DNA from 2 places in the Rhodopseudomonas palustris HaA2 genome. Region 2 is predicted to be linked to the other one. Evidence: predicted binding sites of a transcription regulator. Region 2 holds the regulator's gene; the other holds the start of a gene.
The links. The regulator PhoB, encoded in region 2, activates phosphate uptake and scavenging genes when phosphate is short. The targets are predictions, from matches to a motif close to TGTCATNNANCTGTCAT.
Positions count from the first base shown of each region.

Region 1 (8,629 bases), 1.5 Mb from region 2:
GCAGAATCGCGCGCCCGCACTGGAAATAGATCTCCGCGATCGTCATCACCAGGACGGTGCGCGGCAGCTTGCCCTGCACGCGAAATCGCTCCAGCAGATCGGCGTCGGCCGAGACGATCGCCCGCCCGTTGATCCGCAGCGTCGTGAGCGAACCTGGTATCAGCAGCATCAGCGCCACGCGCGAATCGCGAACGACGTTGCGCAGCGAGTCGATGCGGTTGTTGCCGTGCCGGTCCGGAAGCATCAGCGTCTTGTCGTCGTGGATATGGATGAAGCCGGGCAGGTCTCCGCGCGGCGAACAATCGAGTCCTTCGGGGCCACAGGTCGCGAGCGCCGCGAACGGTGAGTGCGCGATCAGCGTGCGATACGCCGGCGTGATGCGGTCCGAGACCTTTTCGGTCGAAGCGTCGCCCGCGACGCCGTAAAGTTGCTCGAGATCGTTGATCGACGTGATGGCCGGGATCGTCACTGCACCACTCTCCTTCTGGCGGAATCTCCGTCGCAGATGATCTCGACGAGTTCGCGAGCATGGTCGTCACGGCTCGCGACGTTCAGGATGGTGAAGTCGGCGTCAGCGCTACTGCCGACCGTTCGGCCGATTCGATCCGCGCTGATGCCGTCGCTGCGTCTCGCCCGCGCCGCGATGCGGTTCGCGAGAATGTCCTCCGGGGCGGTGACGAGCACGACGGTCACGTTCTCATAGGTCTGCCGCGCCAGCGCGATGACCGTGCGCGAGACGTTCGCGACCACGGTGTGGCCGGCGCGAAGCTCGTTGTCGATCGAGCGCAGCACGCCGTAGCTGTGGCCGTGCGCCTGCCAATGCAGCGCGAATTCACCGCCGGCGATCATGGCCCGAAACGCCTCGGGCGTGCTCTGCAGATTGTCTTCGGCAGGCGAAGGCTCGCGCGTGATCACGCGCCGTGCGAACACGATGTCGCGCTTGCCGAGGCAGGTCGCCTTGGCGATGCCGAGCAGCGTGTCCTTGCCGGCGCCGCTCGGGCCGACCAACAGCACCAGCCGTCCGGGTCCGATCCGGCCGTTGTGTGCGGTGATCGGCGCGAAGTCGGTCATGCCACGCGATGCCCTGCGCGCCAGACGCTGCGCACCGCCGGAACGTGGTGGGCGACGTGCACGCGGATCAGGTCGGCGCGCTTGCCGACCGCGATCTCGCCGCGATCGGGCAGCCCGACTGCTTCCGCCGGCGCCTTGGTGACGGTCCGCACGGCGGCCGCGAGATCGATCGCCGGCGCCCGCAGCGGCAATTGCAGTGCGGCCATCAGCAGGCTCGACGGGATGTAGTCCGACGACAGGATGTCCAACAGCCCCTCGCGCGCCAGATCGATGGCGGCGATGTTACCGGAATGCGAACCGCCGCGCACCACGTTCGGCGCACCCATCAGGATGTCGATGCCGGCCTCGTGCAGGCCGCGCGCGGCCTCCAGCGTGGTCGGGAATTCCGCCACCGCGACCCGGTCACGGATCGCGTCGGTGACGTTCTCCTCGGTGGTGTCGTCGTGGCTTGCCAAAGGGATCTCGTGTTGTTGCGCCAACGCGACGATCGCGCGCATGTTGGCTTCGGCGTAGGTTTCCTTGCAGTACAGCCGCCGCGCGAACATCACGTCGAGCTCGGCGTCGGTCATGCCTGCGCCCTTTCCGCGGTAGTAATCACGCAGCTTCTCCTCGTCGCGAAACTGCCGTTGGCCGGGGGTGTGATCCATCAGCGACATCAGCCGGACGTCGGGCCGGCCGATCAGCTCTTTGGCTTCCGCCACCACATTCGGCATCGGGATTTCGCAGCGCAGATGCAGGAAATGCTCGGCGCGCAGCAGATTGGCGTCACGCGCCGTGCTGATCGCTTCCGCCAGCACGCCGGCCTGTCCGTCGACATCTTCGGCGCCTTCCTCGCGCCAGACCCGCAACGAATCCAGCACCGTGGTGATGCCGCAGGTCGCGAGCTGTCCGTCATACGACACCACGGCGGCGACCGGATTCCACTGCACCTTCGGACGCGGCATGTAGTGCGCCTCGAGGTGATCGGTGTGCAGCTCGATCAGCCCGGGCATCACCAGATCGCCGCCCATGTCGAGACTGCCGGCCGGGACGCCGCTCTCGCCGATCTCGGCGATGCGGCCGTTCTCGATCGCCAGCCAGCCGTGCTCGATCACCCGGTCGGCGAGCACGATGCGGGCGTTGCGCAGAACGAATTCGGAGTTGGTCGTCATCGGTTTTCGTCTCTCTTCAGGCGGCAGCGGCGAAGCTCGCGACGTCGATCAGCCGATCGGCGATCCGGGCGCGGACTTCGTCGTCGTGGACAATGGCGATCAAGGCGACGCCGTCGCGTTTCTTCTCGGCGATCAGGCGCATCACCACCTCGCGATTGGCGGCGTCGAGCGACGCGGTCGGCTCGTCGAGCAGCAGGATCGGCACATGCGCGATGAAGCCGCGAGCGATGTTGACGCGCTGCTGTTCGCCGCCGGAGAACGTCGCCGGCGGCAGCGACCACAGCCGCTCGGCGATGTTGAGCCGCTTCAACAATTCGCCGGCGCGCCCGCGTGCCTCGTCCTTGCCGACGCTGCCTGCGACCAGCGGCTCGGCGACCACGTCGATTGCTGCAACACGCGGCACCGCCCGTAAAAACTGGCTGACATAGCCGATCGTGTCGCGGCGCAACTCCAGCACCTGCCGCGGCTCGGCGGTAGCGAGGTCGATCGTCGCGCCGCGATGCAGGATGGCGATGCGACCGGCGTCGCAGCGATAATTGCCGAAGATCATCTTCAGGATCGACGATTTGCCGGCGCCGGACGGCCCGGCCAGGACGACGCATTCGCCGGCGTCGACGTGGAACGAGACGCCGCGCACCACGGGCAGCCGCACGCCGCCCTGCAGGTGCATGACGAAGGTCTTCTCGGCGTTGGTGAGTTGGATCATCGCGGACATCGGCGGGCTCATGGCGGCAGGATCGAGGCGACGAGAAGCTGGGTGTAGGGCTCGTGCGGGTCGTCGAGCACCTGGTCGGTGAGGCCGGTTTCGATCACGCGGCCACCCTGCATCACCATCACCCGATGTGACAACAGGCGCGCGACCGCGAGATCATGCGTGACGACGATGGCCGCAAGCCCGAGGTCGGTGACGAGGCCGCGCAACAGATCGAGCAGCCGCGCCTGCACCGAGACGTCGAGGCCGCCGGTCGGCTCGTCCATGAACATCAGCCGCGGCTCGGTCACCAGATTGCGCGCGATCTGCAGCCGCTGCCGCATCCCGCCCGAGTAAGTCCGCGGCGCGTCGTCGATGCGGTCCAGGCCGATCTCGACGCGCGACAGCCAGGACGATGCGGTGTCGCGGATCCGGCCGTAGTGATTCCAGCCGACCGCCATCAGCCGCTCGCCGACATTGGCGCCGGCCGACACCGCCATGCGAAGGCCCTGCGCCGGATCCTGGTGCACATAGCCCCAATCGGTGCGGAACAGGAACCGCCGCTCCGCTTCGCCGAGCGCCGCGAGATCACGCAGCACGCCGTCGCGCATCCGGTACGAGACCCGGCCGGCGCTCGGCGGCAGTTGCGCCGACAGCATCTGCAGCAGCGTCGACTTTCCGGAGCCGCTCTCGCCGACGATCGCCAGCACTTCGCCCGGATACAGCGTGAACGAGACATCGCGGCACGCCTGCAGTCGGCCGTAGGATTTGGCCAGGCCTTCGGCGATCAGCAGCGGTTCATTGAACCGAGAGGATGAGGTGCGATCAGGCATCTGCGCGCTCCTGATGCGGCGCGCTTTCGCTGCCGCGATGGCCTTGCACCTGACGTGTTTCGCAATAATCGGTGTCGGAGCAGACGAACATCCGTCCGCCGCGATCGTCGGTGACGATCTCGTCTAGATACGACTCCTCCGATCCGCACAGCGCGCAGGGCGCGTCCTGGCGATAGCGCGTGAACGGATGGTCCTGGAAGTCCAGCGACACCACGTGCGTATAGGGCGGGATCGCATAGATCCGCTTTTCGCGGCCGGCGCCGAACAATTGCAGCGCCGGGCAATCGTCCATCTTCGGATTGTCGAATTTCGGCGTCGGCGACGGGTCCATCACGTAGCGCGAATTGACCTTCACCGGATAGGCGTAGGACGTCGCGATGTGGCCGAATTTGGCGATGTCCTCGTACAGCTTGACGTGCATCAGCCCGTATTCGGCGAGCGCGTGCATCCGCCGCGTCTCGGTCTCGCGCGGCTCGAGAAAGCGCAGCGGCTCCGGGATCGGCACCTGATACACCAGCACCTGGCCCTCGTGCAGCGGCGCTTCCGGAATCCGGTGCCGTGTCTGGATCACGCTGGCATCCGTCGTGCTGGTGGTGGTCGCAACGCCGGCGGTCTTGGCGAAGAATTTCCGGATCGAGATCGCATTGGTGGTGTCGTCGCTGCCCTGATCGATCACCTTCAGCACGTCGTCCGGGCCGAGGATCGCTGCGGTGACCTGCACGCCGCCAGTGCCCCAGCCATACGGCATCGGCATCTCGCGGCTGGCGAACGGCACCTGATAGCCGGGGATCGCGATCGCCTTCAGGATCGCGCGGCGGATCATCCGCTTGGTCTGCTCGTCGAGATAGGCGAAGTTGTATTGTGGCGCGTTCATTCCGCGGCCTCCCGCAACGCATCCGCTTGCTCGGCGGCATCGGCAAAATCCTGCCGCAGCCGGCGGATCAGTCCGAGCTCGGACTGGAAGTCGACATAATGCGGCAGCTTCAGATGTTCGACGAAGCCGGTCGCCTGCACATTGTCGGAATGCGACAGCACGAATTCCTCGTCCTGCGCCGGCGCCAGCGCCTCCTCGCCGAGTTCCTTGGCGCGGAGCGCACGATCGACCAGCGCCATCGCCATGGTCTTGCGCTCGCTCTGCCCGAAGGCGAGGCCGTAGCCGCGGGTGAAGCAGGGCGGCTCTGTGGCCGAACCCTTGAACTGATTGACCATCTGGCATTCTGTCAGCGCGATGCTGCCGAGCGGCACCGCGAAGCCGACGTCCTCGGCGACGAACTCCAGTTCGACTTCGCCGAAGCGGATTTCGCCGGCGAACGGATGCGAGCGGCCATAGCCACGCTGCGTCGAGTAGCCGAGCGCGAGCAGGAAGCCCTCGTCGCCGCGCGCCAGATTTTGCAGCCGCAGATCGCGATCCGCCGGAAAGTTCAGCGGCTCGCGGGTGAGGTCGCCGACCGGCGCATCGGGGGCCGGCGCGGGCGACGGCTCGATCAGTCCGTCGCGGCCGAGGATATCGGTGACGCGCGGCATCGCTTCGTTCGACACCTCCGCATTGACCGGCTGATCCGGCTCGCCGCCTGCGGCGAGTTGCGGATCGAGCAGCCGATGGGTGTAGTCGAAGGTCGGTCCGAGAATCTGCCCGCCGGGAATATCCTTGAAGGTCGAGGACACCCGCCGCCGCACCGCCATCGCGCCGGTGTCGAGCGGTTCGGTGGCGCCGAACCGGGGCAGCGTGGCGCGGAATGCGCGCAGCAGGAAGATCGCCTCGATCAGATCGCCGCGGGCCTGCTTGATGGCGAGTGCCGCCAACTCGCGGTCATACAGCGAGCCCTCGACCATCACCCGGTCGACGCCGAGCGCGAGCTGTTCGGAAATCTGCGCCAGTGTCAGTTCAGGCACGGCGCGGTCGCCGCGGCGCTCGTGCGCCAGCAGCCGGTGGGCGTTGTCGATGGCGCGCTCGCCACCCTTGACGGCGACATACATCAGTTGCCTCCCTTGGCGACGAGCCGCGTGGTGCGCGGGATCGCGATCATCGCAGGGCCCGAGACCAGGATCAGATCGATGCCGCGCGGAAACAGGACGTGGTCGGCTTCGTGCTGTGACACGAGGCTGTCCGGCAGCGGCGCGCGCAGGGCCGCCGCCCCGCGGATGCCGGGTCCGCTCAGCTCGAACCCGGGGCCTTCGTCCAGACTCTCGAGCTGCAGGATCAGCGTGGTGGAGCGATCCGGATAGTCGTCGCTGCCGAGCGCGAAGCATTCGAGTGTCGGCATCCGATGAGGCTCGGCGATCAGTGCGAATGCAGCGGCTTCGGGCGCTTCGACGACCGGCGCGGAGGTGTGAAATCTCAGCCATTGCGTCACGACAGATGTTTTCGTCGCTGCGTCGAGCCACAGCGGCGTATCGTGATCGAACAGCGTCAGCGCGATCGCCGCGGTCGCCGGCATCAGCGGCGCCGGAACATGGTGCAGCTCGGCATCGAGCCGCTGCAGCGCGCCCGGCCGCGCCATCGCCTGCATCACCGCGCGGAACGTCGCCTGCGCCGAGGTGACCTTGTCGGCGAAGCCGGCGGACAATTCGACCGTCCCGATCATCGTCAACCCTCGCCTCGCACCAGAGTATAAAAGTCGACCTTGGTCGCAGCGGTGTGTTCGGCCTTGCGCTGCTGCGCCGTGGCCTGCTCGGCTCGCAGCGGCGCCAGCACCCTGGCTTCGATCGCCTCGGCGTAATCGTGGCGCTGGATCAGCGCGTCGCACAGCGCGATCAGCCGCGCCTTGTCGCGGTCTCGCCCGAGCGTATAGCCGAAGCCGCATTCGCCGCTGTCGAGCCGCACCGCCGCCCGCGTCACCGTGGCCTCGCCGAGATTGAACGCCGCGCCGTCGCCGCCGATCCTGCCGCGCACCATCACCAGGCCGTTCTCCGGCTCGCGCAGCGTCTCGTTCGCAGGCAGTTCCAACCCCGACAGCCGCGCCGCAATCTGCTCCGCCCCGGCATGAACCAGCACGGCCATCGCCGCCTGCCGGGTCTGGGGACCGGATTCGAAGGATGTCGTCATCTTGACTCTAGCCCGCATCAAGTTGTCTGTGATAATAGACAACTTGATAAAGCCGCGCCATGACTTTTTGATGACGGCGCGACGAAATCGCGCGGCCGCGACGACGATCGAACGGATGTGGATGGATGACGACTCTAGAACCGGATTCGGGCGTCGCGCTGTGGCGCAAGGTGGCCGATTCGATCGAGCGCGGGATCGCTGACGGCCACTACGCGGCAGGCGAGAAGCTGCCCGGCGAGGTCGAGATCGCGCAGGCGCATCGCGTCAATCGCCACACCGTCCGTCGCGCGCTGGCGGCGCTCGCCGAACGCGGGCTGGTCCGCGCCGAACGCGGCAGCGGCACCTATGTCGAGACCTCGCGGATCGCCTATCCGCTGCGCTCGCGGACGCGGTTCTCCGAAATCGTCGGCGCCGGCGGCCACGAGCCGCGCGGTCGATTGCTGGCGGCGAGCCGTGAAGCGGCGACCAAGGATCTGGCGCGGCAGCTCGACCTTGCGGCGGGCGCGCCGCTCATCCGCATCGAGGGGCTGCGGCTCGCCGACCGCGCGCCGATCTGCGTCGGAACCACCTGGTGCTCGGCCGAGCGCTTCCCGGAGGCCGAAACCTTGTATCGCCGCTTCGGCTCGATGACCAAGGTGCTGGCGCAGTACGGTGTCTGCGACTATCGCCGCGCCTCGACCCGAATCACCGCGGCGATTGCCGACGCCGGCGATGCGGCGCGGCTGGATCTCGGCATCGGCCGCCCGGTGCTGATCGTCGAGGCGCTGGACGTCGACGGCGAGGGGCACCCGCTGCTGGCGATCCGCTCCCGCTTCGCCGCGGAACGGGTCCAGTTCGTGGTCGAGACGGAGTAGCTCCGTTCCGTCGCTTCGCACCGCCCACAATCGTCATCGCCCGCGAAAGCGGGCGACCCAGTATTCCAGAGAGTCGGCGCATCATTTGCGATGCCGCGGAATACTGAATCCTCCGCATTCGCGGAGGATGACGTCCGAAATGGCGGAAGAAAAAGGAGGAATGGCAATTGCCGTCACACGACCGCGCGGCGGCCGATGATCGCGAAGCGCAGCTTGCCGGACAGCCAGTCGATCGCCGCCACCGCGATCATGATCAGCATGATCAGGAACGACACTTTCTGCCACTCCAGGACGCGGATCTGCTCGGCGAGCTGCAAGCCGATGCCGCCGGCGCCGACGATGCCGATGATGGTGGCCGAGCGCGTGTTGGATTCGAAATAGTACAGCACCTGGCTGGCGAGGATCGGGATCACCTGCGGCAGCAGGCCAAAGCGGATGCTGTGGACGTGCGATCCACCGGTCGCCTTGACGCCTTCGATCGATCGCTTGTCGGCGGTTTCGAAAGCTTCGGAAAACAATTTGCCGAAGGTGCCGAAATCGCTGCACATCACCGCGAGAATGCCGGCGAACGGGCCGAGTCCGACGACGCCGACCCAGATCAGTGCCCAGATCAGCGTGTCGACGCCGCGCACCGTGTCGAGCCCGCGTCGGGTGACGAGTTGCAGCACGCGGCTGCCGACGACGTTGCGCGCGGCCAGAAACGAAACGGGAAATGCCAGCACCGCGCCGCCGAGCGTGCCGAGGAAGGCGATCGCGATGGTTTCGCCCATCGCGTTCAGATAGATCTTCGCCTGCGCCCAGGAGCCGGGATCGGGCGGCAGCATCATCCCGGTGAATTCGACCAGCCGGATCGAGCCGCTGATCAGACGGTCGAACGGAATCTCGAGCCTGATCAGCCCGAACACGAACAGCGCCGCCATTACGGCGAGACCGCCGATCACTCGGCCGCGCCGCCACCAGTCGATCCCGAACTGATCCGGAAA
Region 1 is NC_007778.1:4,658,414-4,667,042, reverse strand. It holds gene RPB_RS20640 (pyridoxamine 5'-phosphate oxidase family protein) at 1-463, opposite strand, end outside; gene phnN (phosphonate metabolism protein/1,5-bisphosphokinase (PRPP-forming) PhnN) at 466-1,071, opposite strand; gene RPB_RS20630 (alpha-D-ribose 1-methylphosphonate 5-triphosphate diphosphatase) at 1,068-2,222, opposite strand; gene phnL (phosphonate C-P lyase system protein PhnL) at 2,239-2,937, opposite strand; gene phnK (phosphonate C-P lyase system protein PhnK) at 2,946-3,746, opposite strand; gene RPB_RS20615 (alpha-D-ribose 1-methylphosphonate 5-phosphate C-P-lyase PhnJ) at 3,739-4,620, opposite strand; gene RPB_RS20610 (carbon-phosphorus lyase complex subunit PhnI) at 4,617-5,723, opposite strand; gene phnH (phosphonate C-P lyase system protein PhnH) at 5,723-6,331, opposite strand; gene phnG (phosphonate C-P lyase system protein PhnG) at 6,334-6,792, opposite strand; gene phnF (phosphonate metabolism transcriptional regulator PhnF) at 6,918-7,646, shown strand; gene phnE (phosphonate ABC transporter, permease protein PhnE) at 7,820-8,629, opposite strand, start outside.
Region 1: phnF (phosphonate metabolism transcriptional regulator PhnF) is a predicted target of PhoB. The motif match lies at 6,852-6,868, and genes of this name have one in related genera.

Region 2 (8,629 bases):
GATCGCGTCCTTGTGGGCGAGCGACATCAGCTTGGCGTTGACCTGAAACGGCTTCAGCAGATTGTGGCGGTGCTCGCCGTCCTTGTCGCCCATCGACACCCAGGTGTCGGTGACGACGCAATCGGCGCCGCGGACCGCCGCCTCGGCGTCGCTGCCGAGCGTGATCGCAGCACCACTGGTCTTGATCCAGTCGCGCATCGCCTTGTTGGGCGCGAGCTGCGGCGGGGTCGCGATGTTGAGCCTGAAATCGAACCGCTGTGCGGCATGCGCCCACGACGCCAGCACGTTGTTGTCGTCGCCGGTCCAGGCCACGGTCGCGCCCTTGATCGGGCCGCGATGCTCCTCGAACGTCATCACGTCGGCCATCACCTGGCACGGATGCGACTTGCGGGTGAGCCCGTTGATCACCGGCACGGTAGCGTTGGCGGCGAGCTCCAGCAGCGAGTCGTGATTGAGGATGCGGATCATGATGATGTCGACGAAGCGCGACAGCACCCGCGCGGTGTCGGCGATGGTCTCGCCGCGGCCGAGCTGCATCTCGGCGCCGGTCAGCATGATCGACTCGCCGCCGAGCTGGCGCATGCCGACGTCGAACGAGACGCGGGTGCGCGTCGAGGGCTTCTCGAAGATCATCGCCAGCGTCTTGCCGGCGAGCGGCTTGTCGGCATCCGCATTGGCCTTGCGCTTCGCCTTCATCGCCACGCCGGCGGCGAGCATATTGCGCAGCTCCGAGGTCGGGACCTCGGTGAGATCGAGGAAATGCCTCGGGGCGCTGGTCATCGCTGGACTCTCGATCGTACTCTTGGAACTACTCACCGCACGATTGGTAGCGCTGCTCATCACACCGCCTCCCGCTGCGCGGCCTGGCCGGACAACACGCCGCAGGCGCGCTCGAGCCGCGTCACCGCCTCGTCGATCTCCACCTCGTCGACGATCAGCGGCGGCAGCAGCCGCACGACGTTGTCGCCGGCGCCGACCGTGAGCAAATTCTGGTCGCGCAGGGCGGCGACCAGATCGGTCGACGGCACCACCGCCTTGAGGCCGATCAGCAGCCCTTCGCCGCGGATCTCGCTCAGCACCTGCGGATAGCGATCGACGATGCCGGCGAGCTTCTGCTTCAACAGCAGCGACATCCGCCGGACGTGATCGAGGAAGCCGGGCTCCAGCATCACGTCGAGCACCGCATTGGCGGCGGCGACGGCGAGCGGATTGCCGCCGAAGGTCGAGCCGTGCGAACCCGGCGCCATGCCCTCGGCGGCATCCGCGGTGGCGAGGCAGGCGCCGATCGGGAAACCGCCGCCGAGCGCCTTGGCCAGCGACATGATATCGGGCGCCACGCCGATCCGCTGGTAAGCGAACAGCTCGCCGGTGCGGCCCATGCCGGTCTGTACCTCGTCGAAAATCAGCAGCAGGCCATTGCTGTCGCACAGATCGCGCAGCGCGCGGAAGAACGCCGGCTCCGGCGAACGGACCCCGCCCTCGCCCTGCAGCGGCTCGATCAGGATGCCGGCGGTGGTCGGGCCGATCGCCTTCTTCACCGCGTCGAGATCGCCGAGCGGCACTTGGTCGAAGCCGTCGAGCGGCTCGCCATAGCCTTCGAGATACTTCGCCGAGCCGGTGGCGGCGAGCGTGCCGAGCGTGCGGCCGTGGAACGCGCCCGCGAAGGTGATGATCCGGGTGCGCTCCGGATTGCCTTTGGAGAAATGGTGGTGCCGCGTCATCTTCAGCGCGCACTCCATCGCCTCCGCGCCGGAATTGGCGAAGAACACGAAATCGGCGAAGCTCTGCTCGCACAGCCGCGCGGCGAGGCGCTCGCCGTCCGGACTCTTGAACAGGTTCGACATGTGCCACAGTTTGGTCGCCTGCTGCTGCAACGCTTCGACCAGATGCGGATGGCAATGGCCGAGCGAATTGACCGCGACGCCGCTGGTGAAATCGAGGTAGCGCTCGCCGGTGGTCGAGATCAGCCAGGCACCCTCGCCGCGCTCGAAGGCGACATCCGCCCTCGCGAACACCGGCAGGAGATGGGACGTAGTAGCTGCACTCGACTTAGCACTCGACATGGCCGATCCGATCGGAAAAACGGGCCGCCGGCCCGGCCGCGTCAGCGCGGTCGCGGTCCAACGTGCCCCGGAAACGAAAGTACCCCGGAAACGAAACGTGCCGCCTTTCCAGGCGGCACGTGTAGTCATTCTAGGTGTGCTGAAGTGCCTGTCAACCGGGCTTCCGCTGGGGTTCCCCCGGACTTCTCCGCAGGTCGCCGCTGTGACGGACAAGACTCACTTGCGAGAGAAGGTGTGGACGCACCAGGTCTGACTCTTGCGCGTGAGTCACGCCATATTGTAGCGTTTTCCTCGTCAGGCACGACATGTCGTGCGCGGTTTGTAATCCTTTACGAGTTCTCGGTCGGGGCGCAACGCCCGGACGGCACCGGCCGTCCGGCGAGGGTTAAGGGATTCTGACGGCACGACAATTGACGACCTCGCAGCCGCGGTTCGGCGCTGGACCAGTACCGCGCGGCAGGAAGGGATTTAAGACGATGACAACATTGACTTGGACCGACGAGCGCGTCGAGCAGTTGAAGAAGCTATGGGAAGGCGGGCTGTCGGCGAGTCAAATTGCCGCGGAGCTCGGCAACGTGACGCGCAACGCCGTGATCGGCAAGGTCCATCGGCTCGGCCTGTCGGGCCGGGCCAAGAGCCCGTCCTCGGCGGCGCCGCGCCAGCGCAAGGCGCGCCCCGCCCAGCACATGATGCGGGTGACGCGGCCGGTGGCGCGCGGCAATACCGCGCTGGCGCATGTGTTCGAGGTCGAGGCCGAGCCCGATCCGATCGCGATCGACAACGTCGTACCGATGAACCAGCGGCTGTCGCTGCTCGAACTCAACGAAGCCACCTGCCACTGGCCGGTCGGCGATCCGTCGAGCCCCGAGTTCTTCTTCTGCGGCGGCAAATCGCTGCCCGGCCTGCCGTATTGCGCGCATCACTCGCGCATCGCCTATCAGCCGGTCGGTGACCGCCGGCGGCAGGCGCCGAAGACGACGCGGTAATCACGCCTCTGCGCGGGGCAATGCCGCCACCGCGCGGCACCCGTTCTGGCCCGGAACGCGCTGCGAGCGTTTCTGCCCGGCACGCGCTCCCGACGGTCCTCGCCCGGCTCGACCGGGCGATCCAGTCACCCGGAGCGCCCGTTCATTCTCACCAACACTCGGGAATACTGGATCCTCCGCTTTCGCGGAGGATGACGGCTGGGGTGTGAATCGGATGCCGTGGGCGTCAAAACCCGTAGCCCGCATGAGCGCAGCGATATGCGGGAGGCACCGCTCGAACCCCGCATGGCGATGCGCTCATGCGGGCTACCGACTTGCTCCTGTTGAAGCGCTTCGCGCTTACTCCACCTTGGCGAAGCGATCGTCGAGCGCGTAGCCGGCGCCGCGCACGGTGCGGATCGGGTCCTGCTCGCGGCCCGGATTGAGCAGCTTGCGCAGACGGCCGATGTGGACGTCGACGGTGCGCTCGTCGATGTAGATGTCGCGGCCCCAGACGCCGTCGAGCAGTTGCTCGCGGCTGAACACCCGGCCGGGATGCTCCAGGAAGAATTCGAGCAGGCGATATTCGGTCGGGCCGAGATCGATCGGCCGGCCGCTGCGCGCGACGCGGCGCTTGTCGCGGTCGAGTTCGAGATCGCCATAGGTCAGCACGGTGGCGAGCCGCTCGGGTGCGGCGCGACGCAGCAGACCCTTCACCCGCGCCAGCAGTTCCGGCACCGAGAACGGCTTGACGATGTAGTCGTCGGCGCCGGTGGCGAGGCCGCGGACGCGTTCGCTCTCCTCGCCGCGCGCGGTCAACATGATGATCGGCAACTGCTTGGTGTCGGTCCGCGCCCGCAGCCGGCGGCACAGTTCGATGCCGGAGAGACCCGGCAGCATCCAGTCCAGCACCACCAGATCCGGCAGCCGCTCCTTCATCCGTGTGTCGGCATCGTCGCCGCGGGCGACGGTTTCGACGTCGTAGCCGTCGGATTCGAGATTGTATCGCAGCAGCGTGGTCAGCGCTTCCTCGTCTTCAACCACCAGAATGCGCGCACCCATGTGTCGTCCTCGTCTTCAGTCGAGCGTATCCGGGATGCGCTCCGCATCCCGCCGTCCTGCGCGTCAGTTGCCCGGCGTCGCGTTGGCGAAAGTCGTCATGTCGCCCTTCGGGCGCTTTTCGAGAAGCTGCTCGCCCTCGACCATGTAGAACACCGTCTCGGCGATGTTGGTGGCGTGATCGCCGATCCGCTCGATGTTCTTGGCGCAGAACATCAGGTGGATGCAGAACGAGATGTTGCGCGGATCTTCCATCATGTAGGTCAAGAGCTCGCGGAACAGCGAGGTGCAGATCGCGTCGACTTCCTCGTCGCCGTTCCACACCACCATCGCGGCCGGCAGGTCGTGCGCGGTGTAGGCGTCCAGCACCGACTTGACCTGCGACTGCACCAGGTCGGTCATGTGCTCGAGGCCGCGGATCAGCTTCAGCGGGTGGAAGTCGCTGTCGATCGCGTTGACCCGCTTGGCGATGTTCTTCGACAGGTCGCCGATCCGCTCGAGATCAGTGGCGACGCGCATCGCGCCGACGATCTCGCGCAGGTCGACCGCCATCGGCTGCCGCCGCGCGATCGTCAGCACGGCGCGCTCCTCGATGACGCGCTGCATCTGGTCGATCTCGGAATCGGCCGCGACGACGCGGGCGCCGAGTGCGACGTCGCGCCGGACCAGCGCGTCGACCGAATCGACGATCTGGCGCTCGGCCAGGCCGCCCATCTCGGCGACCATCCGGGTCAGCTCCTGCAGGTCGCCGTCGAACGCCTTGGTGGTGTGCTCGAAGCCCATATTCATTCTCCTCGCGCCTGGCGCGTCAGCCGAACCGGCCGGTGATGTAGTCCTGGGTGCGCCGGTCGTTCGGCGAGGTGAAGATCTTGTCGGTCGGACCGAATTCGATCAGTTCGCCGAGATACATGAAGGCGGTCGATTCCGAGACGCGCGCCGCCTGCTGCATGTTGTGGGTGACGATGGCGATCGTGTACTCTTCCTTCAACTCGTCGATCAACTCCTCGATCTTCGCGGTCGAGATCGGATCGAGCGCCGAGCACGGCTCGTCGAACAGGATGACTTCCGGCCGCACCGCGATGGTGCGGGCGATGCACAGACGCTGCTGCTGGCCGCCCGAGAGGCTGAGCCCCGAGGCGCTGAGCTTGTCCTTGACCTCGTTCCACAGCGCGCCGCCGCGCAGCGCCTTCTCGACCCGGCCGTCCATCTCCGACTTCGAGATCTTCTCGTAAAGCCGGATGCCGAAGGCGATGTTCTCGTAGATCGTCATCGGAAACGGCGTCGGCTTCTGGAACACCATGCCGACCCGCGCCCGCAGCAGATTGAGGTCGAGCTTCGGATCGAGAATGTTGTGACCGTCGAGCATCACCTGCCCCTCGGCGCGCTGGCCGGGGTAGAGGTCGTACATCCGGTTGAAGATCCGCAGCAGCGTGGACTTGCCGCAGCCGGACGGGCCGATGAAGGCGGTGACGCGGTTGGCGGCGAGATTGAGGTTGATGTCCTTCAGCGCGCGATTGTCGCCGTAGTAGAAGTTCAGATCGCGCACGGTGACTTTCGCCGGGCCCTCGGGCTGCACGATGGCTCCGGGAGCCGGTCCGGCCGGAAGACTGGTCGTAAAGGAGATATCGGTCATTTCGGGGTCCTCTCGGCGCCGAGAATGCGCGCGCCAATGTTCAGGGCAAGCACGGTGAGGGTGATGATCAGCGCTCCGGTCCAGGCCAGTTGCTTCCAGTAGTCGTAGGGGCTCTGGACGAAGTTGTTGATGGTGACCGGCAGGTTGGCCATCGTCTTCGACAGGTCGAGGCTGAAGAACTGGTTGCTGAGCGCGGTGAACAGCAGCGGCGCGGTTTCGCCGGCGACCCGCGCCGTCGCCAGCAGCACGCCGGTGATCAGGCCGGCGCGGGCGGCGCGGTAGGAGATCCGCTTGATCACCAGCGAACGCGGCAGGCCGAGCGCGGCGGCGGCCTCGCGCAGCGAGCCCGGCACCAGCAGCAGCATGTCCTCGGTCGTGCGCACCACCACCGGGATCACGATCACCGCCAGCGCCAGCGCGCCGGCGAAGGCCGAGAACCCGCCCATCGGCACCACCACGGCGCCGTAGATGAACAGGCCGATGATGATCGACGGCGCGCTCAGCAGGATGTCGTTGATGAAGCGGATCACCGAGGTCAGCCGGTCGTAGCGGCCGTATTCGGCCAGATAGGTGCCGGCGAACAGCCCGAGCGGCGCGCCGACGCCGACGCCGATCAGAGTCATGATCGCGGAGCCGACGATGGCGTTGAGCAAGCCGCCTTCGGCGGAGCCCGGCGGCGGGGTATTCTCCGTGAAGATCTGGACGCTGAGGCCGGCGAAGCCGTTGTAGAACAGCGTGAACAGGATCATCGCCAGCCAGGACACGCCGAACAGCGTGGCGCCGTAGCACAGCGCCTTGATGGTGAAGTCGGAGCGGCGACGGGATGCATAAACCGGATTCATGATCAATTCCCCGCCTTCTTTTCGAGCCGCATCAGCATCAGCCGCGCCGCCGTCAGCACCAGGAAGGTGAGGATGAACAGCAGCAGGCCGAGCAGGATCAGTCCGGACTGGTGCAGCCCGTCGCTTTCGGCGAATTCCGAGGCGATCGCCGCCGAGATCGTGGTGCCGGGCGAGAAGATCGAGCCGGTGATCCGGAAGGCGTTGCCGATGATGAAGGTGACCGCCATGGTTTCGCCGAGCGCGCGGCCGAGCGCCAGCATGATGCCGCCGATCACGCCGACCCTGGTGTAGGGGATCACCACGCTGCGAACGACTTCCCAGGTGGTGCAGCCGACGCCGTAGGCGGCTTCCTTGAGCACCGGCGGCACGGTCTTGAACACGTCGACCGAGATCGCGGTGATGAACGGCAGCACCATGATGGCCAGGATCAGCGAGGCGTTGAACAGGCTGAGATAGGAAGGCGGACCGGCGAAGATCGTCTCCAGCACCGGCACGCCTTCGAAGGCGCGGATCATGTAGGGCTGCATGTAGTTCGCCATGAACGGCCCGAGCACGAAGAAGCCCCACATGCCGTAGATGATCGACGGGATGCCGGCCAGCAGTTCGACCGCGAGGCCGATCGGGCGGCGCAGCCAGTTCGGGCACAGTTCGGTGAGGAAGATCGCGATCCCGAGCCCGATCGGAATGGCGATCACCATGGCGATGATCGACGTGACCAGCGTGCCGTAGATCGGCCCGAGCGCGCCGAGGATCGGCGGGTCGTTGGCCGGCGCCCAGCGCTGGGTGAACAGGAAGGAAAACCCGAATTCCCGGATTGCCGGCCATGCGCCGACGATCAGCGACAGGATGATGCCGCCGAGGATCAGCAGCACCGAAATCGCGCAAGCGCGCGTGGTCCAGTAAAACGCGGTATCGCCGGCCTTGAACGCGCCGAGAGCCCTCGCGCGGTCATAGGGTCCGGCGGCCTCCATTCCAGTGCTCTGAACCGCCATGTCTGCCACGCCCGTCACCCTGATGTTGTTACGCTACCCGGACACAACGCGCGCCCTGAAGCGATTTGTTTGAAACCTGATCGCGATTGAACGAAGGCCGAAGCCGCGCATCTCAAGAAACGAATCCGGAACGAGACGCACGGTAATCACGTCGGGAGCGGCGCGGCCGGGCCCGGCGCAGGCACCGGGATCCATGGTCACGTCGTGGCGCCTGGATCCCGGCCTGGCTGGTGTCACCCGCGGCCGGACGACGTCCGGTCCGCGAGTGTCGTTGTCGGTTTCGATCAGCTCTTGATGTCGGCAGACCAGGTCTTTTCGATCTGCTTGACCACCGAAGCCGGCATCGGGATGTAGTCGAGCTCTTCGGCCATCTTGTCGCCCTTCTCGAACGCCCACTTGAAGAACTTGAGGGCTTCGGCGGAGGCCGCCTTGTCGGTCGGCTCCTTGTGCATCAGGATGAACGTCGCGGCGGTGATCGGCCACGAGGTCTCGCCCGGCTGGTTGGTCAGGATCAGGTAGTAACCCTTGGCCTTGGCCCAGTCGGCGTTCGCGGCGGCAGCCTGGAACGCAGCGATGGTCGGCTGAACCGCCTTGCCGGCGCTGTTCACCAGACCCGCATAGGTCAGCTTGTTCTGCTTGGCGTAGGCGTATTCGACGTAGCCGATCGAGTTCTTGGTCTGACCGACGTTGCCGGCGACGCCTTCATTGCCCTTGGCGCCGACGCCGACCGGCCATTCCACGGCCGTGCCCATGCCGACCTTGGTCTTCCAGTCGGCGCTGACCTTGGAGAGATAGTCGGTGAAGTTGAAGGTGGTGCCCGAACCGTCGGAGCGGCGAACCACGGTGATCGCGTCGGTCGGCAGCTTCAGCTTCGGATTGAGCTTGGCGATCGCCGGATCGTTCCAGGTCTTGATCTTGCCGAGATAGATGTCGGCCAGCGTCGGGCCGTCGAACACCATCTCACCGGGCTTGACGCCCTCGAGGTTGACCACCGGAACGATGGCGCCCATCACCATCGGCCACTGAGCGAGGCCTTCCTTGTCGAGCTGCTCGGGCTTCAGCGGCGCGTCGGTGG
Region 2 is NC_007778.1:869,990-878,618, reverse strand. It holds gene argF (ornithine carbamoyltransferase) at 1-780, opposite strand, end outside; gene RPB_RS03980 (aspartate aminotransferase family protein) at 840-2,063, opposite strand; gene RPB_RS03975 (GcrA family cell cycle regulator) at 2,540-3,049, shown strand; gene phoB (phosphate regulon transcriptional regulator PhoB) at 3,389-4,090, opposite strand; gene phoU (phosphate signaling complex protein PhoU) at 4,154-4,870, opposite strand; gene pstB (phosphate ABC transporter ATP-binding protein PstB) at 4,896-5,720, opposite strand; gene pstA (phosphate ABC transporter permease PstA) at 5,717-6,562, opposite strand; gene pstC (phosphate ABC transporter permease subunit PstC) at 6,565-7,563, opposite strand; gene pstS (phosphate ABC transporter substrate-binding protein PstS) at 7,839-8,629, opposite strand, start outside.